One region of the Pseudomonas sp. NPDC090755 genome, then DNA from elsewhere that is predicted to be linked to it. Evidence: riboswitches for the same ligand, from Rfam matches in the RefSeq annotation. Region 1 holds a riboswitch; the other holds the start of a gene.

Region 1 (4,229 bases):
GCAGAAGGTGCATTCGAACGAACAGATCAGCGCCTCCTGGCTGTCGCCAGGCAGGTCGCGACCACAGCATTCACAGTTGGGGCGCAGTTCGAGCATGATCAGGTCCTCTGAAGGTGGGCGGAACCGGCAGTGTGCTACCAGGCCGATCCCGCGACAATACCTTCAAGGACGATACAGGTGGGCATGACTGGCGCGGTACAGCGCCGACTCTGAAAAACTGTCACTGGCCAGCACCCGTCCGACCAGAATCAGCGCCGTGCGCCGGAAGCCCTTGGCCTCCACCTGCCGGACAATCCCGTCCAGGGTGCCGAGCACCCAGTCCTGGTCCGGCCAGGTGGCGCGGTGCACCACGGCGATCGGGCAGTCGCCGCCATAGTGCGGACGCAGCTCCTCGACAATCCTGTGCAGGTGCTTGACGCCCAGGTGAATGGCCAGGGTGCTGCCATGGCGGGCCAGGTCCGCCAGTTGCTCACCCGCGGGCATCGGTGACTTGTCGCCATAGCGGGTGAGAATCACGGTCTGGGCGATGTCCGGCAGGGTCAGCTCGCAGCCGAGCAGGGCGGCGCTGGCGGCCACCGCAGTAACGCCGGGGACGATCTCGTAGGGAATGCCCAGCTCACGCAAATAGCGGATCTGCTCGCCGATGGCGCCGTACAGGCTCGGGTCGCCGCTGTGCACCCGGGCCACGTCCAGGCCCTGGTCGTGAGCCTCCTTGATGGCCTCGATGATCTGCGCCAGGTGCAGTTCGGCGCTGTTGATGACGGTCCGGGCGCTGTGCCCTTCGAGTACGGCAGCCGGTACCAGGGAGCCGGCATAGATGATCACCGGGCAGCGATGGATCAGGCGCTGGCCCTTGACGGTGATCAACTCGGGATCGCCGGGGCCGGCGCCGATGAAATAGACGGTCATGCGAGGTCCTTGGGAAGAAAGCGCGGATTATCCGCCAACGCCTGGGGCGCTGGCCAATGCCAGGCTGGCGTCGGCCAGCAGGGTACGGGTGACGCACAGCTGCGCCGTGCCTGCGAAGTGCTCGGCCAGGGCCAGCGCCGCGCTTTCGGCAACGCCGTAGCAACCGCTGTGTTGGTAGGCGACCGCTGAGCGATGGCTCAGGCGCTGCTCGAAGGCCGCCAGGTGTGCAGCGCTGAAGAACAGCAACGGTACCTTGAGGTGCCGGGCCAGTTGCTCCAGCCCGGGTTCATCCTGCTTGAGGTCGATGCTGGCCAGGCCCGCGACGGCGTCCAGGGGCAAACCGTGGGCCTTGAGGGTCTGGTCCAGCAGGCTGCCCAGCGTGTCGGCCGGGCAACCCCGTCGGCAACCCAGGCCGACGTACACCTGCATGGTGATCAGGCCTGTTCCGAGCGACGGTACAGCCAGGCGCTGAGCAGGCCCAGGGCCAGCCAGAACGCGGCGTTGGTCAGCAGGGAGGCGACCTTGAACTCGGCTTCCAGTGCTTCTGGAGCAAGCATTTCGTGCACTTCAGGTTGCGGTGCGCCAATCACATGGGGAATCACCAGCAGTACCGCACCCACGACCTTGAACAGCCAGTTGCGGGCAAACGCGATCAGGGCCAGTCCCACGGCGGTGGCGGCAGCGGTACCTACCCACCAGGTCTGGCGCTGGGCCAGGTCGGCTGCGGCGGTGCCCGGCAGTTCGGGCGGCAGGCCCAGGGTCGGCGCCAGGCAGAATACGGCAAAGCCGCCCAGGCCCCAGAGCGCGCCGCTGAGCACGGTCTTTGGCGCACGCAGGGTGTAGAGCGCGGCCAGGATCAGGGCAAAACCGACCGCCACCACCAGGTTGCCACCGGTGGTCGACAGCACGCGCTGCCAGCCATCTTCCGGTGCCCAGGCTTCGCTGTCGTGGTGATGGTCGGCGGCAACCCCGGGCGCGTGCTCGTGGGCTTCGACGGCCGGTGCGGCGCTTTCATAGGTTTCTGCCTGAAGAATCAGCGGCGCGACCCAGAAACTCTGCAGCAGGGTCAGCAGCAGGGCGGCCAGCAGGCCGGCAAAGCCTGCGGTGCGAGCGATACGCTTGATCATCGATGGCTACTCAGTGGCAAGGGAAGGCGGCGCTGTGACGGGTGTCGTGGGCGGCATTGTGGACCGCTTCGATATGCGAGAAGCCGGCGAAATACACCAGGCACAGGCCCAGCAGCGAGGCACCGACGGCAACCCGCAGGCGCTGGCTGAGGCTGGACGGGGTAACGGCGGAATGACTGGCGGTACTGGTACGCATGGCGCTTTCCTCTGGGTGTTGTCGGGCAACAGGCAAGCGCAACAATCCCCTGCACGAGGACCGTCCAGGGGATCAACAGCGCCCGCCCACCGCGGGTTTGTCAGAATCGGAATTGGGCCGGTCTCCGGGCTGGCGAGGGCAGGCTGATAGCCGGGCCACAGGCGTCACCTTCCCATGCCGGACTACGGGCACAGTGGTTCTGACGCTTTTCTCGCTTACCGTTGCGGGGGCAGCACCGGACTTGTCGGGCCTGTCGATCGACAGGCACTGACGCACCGGTTTCCCGTTTCACCCAGTCAAGGGCACCCAAACGAATGGCATTAGCAAATCACGGGGGCGACCGGGCGTCAATCGTGACAGCAGTTGACCGCTCACCGGGCACTGCGTAGCCTAGCCGCTTCGAGGTTCTTCGGCAGCGGCCGAAGCTAAGACGGGAACGCGGTAAAAGCCGCGGCTGCCCCCGCAACTGTAAGCATTGAAGCGTTCGACACAGCCACTGCATCGCTGCGGGAAGGCGTCGTTCGACCGGCCCATCGGCCGGTGCAGTGCAAGCCAGGAGACCTGCCTCGAACAGTTTCCGACATTAAACCGGGCGGGGTGATCCGGTGGCGAACGCGCCCAGGTAAACGTACCTGCGGCTCTCGTCGCGCATGCCCGCCATCCTGCCAAGGGCATCGACATGAAAACACTGGCCAAACTCCCCGTCACCATCGTTACCGGCTTCCTCGGCTCGGGCAAGACCACGCTGCTGCGGCACATGCTCGACAACGCCCAGGGGCGGCGCATCGCGGTGATCGTCAACGAGTTCGGTGAGCTGGGCATCGATGGCGAGATCCTCAAGCAGTGCAGCATCGGCTGCACCGAGGAAGAGGCCAGCGGCCGGGTTTATGAACTGGCCAACGGCTGCCTGTGCTGCACCGTGCAGGAAGAGTTCTTCCCGGTGATGCGCGAGCTGGTGGCCCGCCGTGGCGACCTGGATCACATCCTCATCGAAACCAGCGGCCTGGCCCTGCCCAAGCCCCTGGTCCAGGCCTTCCAGTGGCCGGAAATCCGCAATGCCTGCACCGTCGACGCGGTGATCACCGTGGTCGACAGCCCGGCGGTGGCCGCCGGCACCTTCGCCGCCTACCCGGACCAGGTCGATGCCCAGCGCAAGCTCGATCCGAACCTGGACCACGAGTCGCCCCTGCACGAGCTGTTCGCCGACCAGCTGGCCAGCGCCGACCTGGTGGTGTTGAACAAGGCCGACCTGATCGCCGCCGCCGACCTGGCCAAGGTCCGCGCCGAGGTGCAGGAAGAACTGCCGCCGGCGGTCAAGGTGATCGAAGCCAGCAATGGCCGCCTGCCACTGGACGTGCTGCTGGGCCTGGGCGCCGAGTCCGAAGTGCACATCGATGGCCGCCGCACCCATCATGATTCACACCATGACGGCGACGACCATGACGATCATGACCATGACGCCTTCGACTCGATTTCCATCGAGCTGCCCGAGGCCGATGAGAGCCTGCTGCTCGACGCCCTGACCCAGTTGGTGGTGCGGCACGGCATCCTGCGGGTCAAGGGCTTCGCCGCCGTGCCCGGTAAGCCGATGCGCCTGCTGATCCAGGGCGTGGGTACCCGTTTCGACAAGCATTTCGATCGCGCCTGGCGCAGCGAAGAGCCGCGTACCACGCGCCTGGTGCTGATCGGCCAGGAACTGGATGCTGCACAGCTGGAAGCGAGCCTGCGCGCCGCCCTGGGCGCCTGATCCATGCACCTGCTGCGGACCCAGCCCGGTGGTTTCGTACCGGACGACAGCATTGCCGACCTCGGCCAGACCCCGGCCGAGCTGGTGATTCTCTGCAGCGGTGACTCGCACCTGGCACTGCTGGCCGAAACCGCCCGGCAGTTGCCCGAGGATTATCCCAGCCTGCGCCTGGCCAACCCTATGCAGGTGCAGAACCACGCCTCGGTCGACCTTTATGTCGACGAGGTGCTGCGCCATGCCAAGGTCATCC
Region 2 (4,229 bases), on a different contig from region 1:
TGAAACGCCAGGGCTGCATCAGGCCGACACTGGGGGCCTGATGCGCAGCTTGCAGCAGACGCGCGAGCAGTTCGGGCGCCACGTCACCCTGGATGAAATGGCGCATGTCGCGGCGCTCGCCGATCGCGCGGTACACCGCAGCGCGTTCGGCTTCGGTGAAGGCCTGGTCGCTCATGGTGCCAACAGCGCCGCCGACGCCCGGGGATTGGAGGCGAAATAGAAATGCACGTAGGACGCCGTCAGCCGCCCGCAGCGATAGATCGCCTCGGCACCACGGCCGCCATTGGGGCTCTGGCCACGGGCAATCGGCTCCAGCGCGGTACTGGTCAGGGAGTGGTGATAGGTGTGCCCGCGCAGGTTGCCTTCGGGCAGCTCCACCGCCTGCAGGGCCAGGGCGGCCAGGCGCTTTTGCATCACCGCTTCGCCCTGCAGCAGGCCCAGCAGCTCGGCGCGCTCACCGGCCACATCGGTCAGGGCATCGAGCAGGTAGAGCATGCCGCCACATTCGGCGAGCAAGGGCTTGCCCGCCTGGTGGTGGGCGCGAATGGCGCTCAGCATCGGTGCATTGGCGGCCAGCGCCCGGTGGTGCAACTCCGGGTAGCCGCCCGGCAGGTACAGGCTGTCCGCCACGGGCAGGCAGGTGTCATGCAACGGCGAGAAGAACACCAGCTCGGCGCCCATGGCCCGCAGCAAGTCGAGGTTGGCGCCATAGGTGAAGGCAAAGGCTTCATCCCGGGCCACGGCGATGGTCACGCCGTCGAGCAGGGGCGCTGTGTTCAGCTCACTCGGCGCCGCGAACGCCACCGGTGGCGGCAATGACGATTCACAGCTGGCGCCCAGGGCGTCGGCAGCCGCGTCCAGGCGCAGGTCCAGGTCATTGAGTTCACTGGCCTGGACCAGGCCCAGGTGGCGGCTCGGCAGTTCGATGCCGGTTTCCCGCGACAGGCCGCCATACCAGCGCAGGCCCTCGGTCAGGCTGCCTTCGAGCAACTGGGCATGACGCAGGGTGCCGACGCGGTTGGCCAGCACCCCGGCAAACGGCAGGTCGGGCTGGTAGCGCGCAAGGCCCAGTGCCAGGGCGCCGAAGGTCTGGGCCATGGCCGTGCCATCGATCACCGCCAGCACCGGCACGCCGAAGTGACGCGCCAGGTCGGCGCTCGACGGCGTGCCGTCGAACAGGCCCATGACCCCTTCGATCAGGATCAGGTCGGCCTCGCCCGCCGCTTCCCACAACAGGCGCCGGCTCTCCTGCTCACCGACCATCCACAGGTCCAGCTGGTAAACCGGTGCACCGCTGGCCCGCTCGAGAATCATCGGGTCGAGAAAGTCCGGGCCACACTTGAACACCCGTACCTTGCGCCCCTGGTTGCGGTGCAGGCGCGCCAGGGCGGCGGTCACCGTGGTCTTGCCCTGCCCCGATGCCGGCGCGGCGATCAGGACCGCCGGGCAGTGCCGGGTCTGACTCATAGCTCGACGCCCTTCTGGGCACGGATACCGGCCTGGAAGGCGTGCTTGATCATGCCCATCTCGGTGACCGTGTCAGCCAATTCGATCATCTCGTCCTTGGCACCGCGGCCGGTGACGATCACATGCTGCATGGGCGGGCGGGCCTGCAGGTCACTGAGCACCTGGTCTAGGTCGAGGTAACCATGCTTGAGGGCGATGTTCAGCTCATCGAGCACCACGAAGGCGATGTCCGGGTCCTGCAGCATTTGCCGGGACACGGCCCAGGCGGCTTCGGCAGCGGCGATGTCGCGCTGGCGGTCCTGGGTTTCCCAGGTGAAGCCCTCGCCCATCACGTGATAACGCACCTGCTCGGGAAAACGGCGGAAGAACAGCTCTTCACCGGTGCTGTTGCGACCCTTGATGAACTGCACCACGCCGCACTGCATGCCGTGGCCCATGGCCCGGGCCAGCATGCCGAAAGCCGAACTGCTCTTGCCCTTGCCATTACCGCTGAGCACCAGCAGCAGACCGCATTCGTTGGGGGCGTTGGCGATACGCTCGTCGATTACCGCCTTCTTGCGCTGCATACGGGCCAGGTGGCGTTCGTCACGCTCGGTGGATTCAGTCATCGAAGCTCTCCGCAAACCACTGTCGACCGATCCACGACGAGCGTAGCAGCACGAGGCTGTACAGGTTTCGTGGCCAAGGATGGGCGACAGATGAATGGATTAGGCAGACGGAGAAGCGCGCAGGGCCGCGGCACGAGGCCGAAGAAACCGCGCATCACCCTCCGTGATGCCGTTGACTGTAACAGGCCGGTCTCCGGGCTTGTGAGCGGGGACAAGGACACCCGGGGTCGCGCGCCTTCCCGGGTGTCGACACCCAGTGGCCATGCGCGGCCTTGACTCACCTACCGTTGCGGGGGCAGCGCCGGATTCGCGCGCCTTTGCGCGCCCACCGGCTTCCCTGTTTCACCCTGTCAGGCCACAGCCCACAGAGCACCTGAAACAAGTCGCGAAGGTTAGAGGGTTGCACCGGGAGCGTCAATGAAAGGCACCCTACCGGCCTGGATCAATAGCGACCTGATCATCTTGTGTCACCCTGACATCAGTGATATCAAATAGCCACAACCCGGCTGTACTCGATCACAATGATAAAGGAGAGAGCAGCATGCAAGGCCTGATCATCAACAACACGCGTCTGGAATTCCTGCGTCCGGTGCTGGAACGCTGGGTCGAGTGCATCGATCGCTTCAACCAGGTCCTGGGCGATGGCGAAGCCGCCTACTGGCACGGCGCCCAGGCCAACCTCGGCCTGCTGTCGGCAGCGGCCTGGCAAGCCGAGCTGGTCACCCTGGCGCAGCACCAGAGCAAGAAACAGCGTGATGATGGCGACCGCGACGGTCGCTGCGACCTGTACATCGCCAGCCGCGAAGAAGCCGTCTACCTGCAGGCCAGCCAGCGCTGGCCACGGATTGCCAGGCTGGACCTGGCCAATGCCCTGGCCGAAACCGCACAGGCCGCACGGCTGGTCGCAGCGCCAAGCCAGCTGAAAGTCGCCGCACTGTTCGCCAGCCCCTGGAAAGCCGGACAGCACGCCAGCCCCGAAGAACTCCAGGACCTGGTCGACGACCTGCAGAAACACACCGCCTGCGCCATTGCCTGGTACTTTCCGTACGCCTACCGCAAGCTGCACAACGAAGCCGGGCAGTATCACCCCGGGGTCGCCCTGCTGCTCAAGCAGGCCTGAAGTCCCCAATCGCAGGCTTCGCCAGCGCCTACAGGGCTACACCTGCCTGTGGGAGCCGGCGAAGCCTGCGATGCAAGGCGAAGCCTTACCGATGAGGTGGCTCAGGGAACACGCGCCAGTGCAGGCGGCAGGACCCGCTTGGCATTCAGATAGGCTTTCTGCCAGTAGCTGTTGGCCAGGTAATCCAGACGAACGGTACCACCGGTGGCCGGCGCGTGGACGAAACGCCCTTCCCCGACATAGATCCCGGCATGGCTGACCTGGGACCCGCCATTGGTGGCAAAGAACACCAGATCACCCGATTGCAGGTCATTGCGCTCGATGTTCGGTGCGCGGATGCCGATCATTTCCCGGGTCGAGCGCGGCAAGGAAATGCCCGCTGCGTCACGGTAGACGTAACCGATCAGGCCACTGCAATCGAACCCCGAATCCGGTGTGTTGCCACCCCAGCGATAGGGCGTACCCACCAGTCCCAGAGCCCGAAACAGGACATCATCGGCAACCGGGGAAAAGTAAACCTGAGGCGCCATGACCACAGGCTCGACCACTTTGGGCGGGTTCGGGGCATGGCTTGAGCAGGCACCGAGCAGTGCCAGCAGGGAAAGTAGAGCGAAGCGCGCCTGAATCGCCATGGTCAGAACATCCTGTCTGAAGCCGTCCCGGGGATGAGCCGGAAAATAGTTGAGAAATTAGATTAGACGCTTTCTATAAACACGCACGGCGACGCGCTTTTCAGCTACGTCGCCGTGGGATTGCAAGGCTCATGATCAGTTACGCGAGATAACGGTCTCGGTCGGTGCCATGGCCAGTGCACGTTTGGCTTCGATGAAGGTCTTGCTCCAGTAGCGGTCACCGAGCTTGTCGATGCGTACGCCACCGCTGCGGCGGCTACTGGAGTGGATGAACTGATCGTCGCCCAGGTAGATGCCGGCATGGCTGACACGCCCACGGCCATTGGTGCTGAAGAACAGCAGGTCACCTGGCTTGAGGTTGTTACGGGCAACCAGTGGCGCATTCACGTTGATCATTTCGCG

The links. A riboswitch is a leader RNA that binds a small molecule or an ion and turns the genes downstream of it on or off. The one in region 1 is predicted to bind cobalamin.
Region 2: it holds a riboswitch for cobalamin, as region 1 does, so the genes downstream of both, cobO (cob(I)yrinic acid a,c-diamide adenosyltransferase) here and ACIQUS_RS12395 (CbtB-domain containing protein) in region 1, are expected to answer to the same signal.

What each region holds. Positions count from the first base shown of each region.
Region 1 covers NZ_JBIVXC010000006.1:247,307-251,535, forward strand. Annotated here, with positions in the region: gene ACIQUS_RS12375 (DUF1272 domain-containing protein) at 1-96, opposite strand, end outside; gene cobM (precorrin-4 C(11)-methyltransferase) at 163-909, opposite strand; gene ACIQUS_RS12385 (cobalamin biosynthesis protein) at 937-1,338, opposite strand; gene ACIQUS_RS12390 (CbtA family protein) at 1,344-2,036, opposite strand; gene ACIQUS_RS12395 (CbtB-domain containing protein) at 2,047-2,232, opposite strand; cobalamin riboswitch at 2,330-2,557, opposite strand; cobalamin riboswitch at 2,618-2,816, shown strand; gene cobW (cobalamin biosynthesis protein CobW) at 2,912-3,979, shown strand; gene cobN (cobaltochelatase subunit CobN) at 3,983-4,229, shown strand, end outside.
Region 2 covers NZ_JBIVXC010000019.1:61,463-65,691, reverse strand. Annotated here, with positions in the region: gene bluB (5,6-dimethylbenzimidazole synthase) at 1-175, opposite strand, end outside; gene ACIQUS_RS22685 (cobyrinate a,c-diamide synthase) at 172-1,467, opposite strand; gene cobO (cob(I)yrinic acid a,c-diamide adenosyltransferase) at 1,464-2,075, opposite strand; cobalamin riboswitch at 2,242-2,467, opposite strand; gene ACIQUS_RS22675 (hypothetical protein) at 2,617-3,195, shown strand; gene ACIQUS_RS22670 (C40 family peptidase) at 3,297-3,827, opposite strand; gene ACIQUS_RS22665 (C40 family peptidase) at 3,963-4,229, opposite strand, start outside.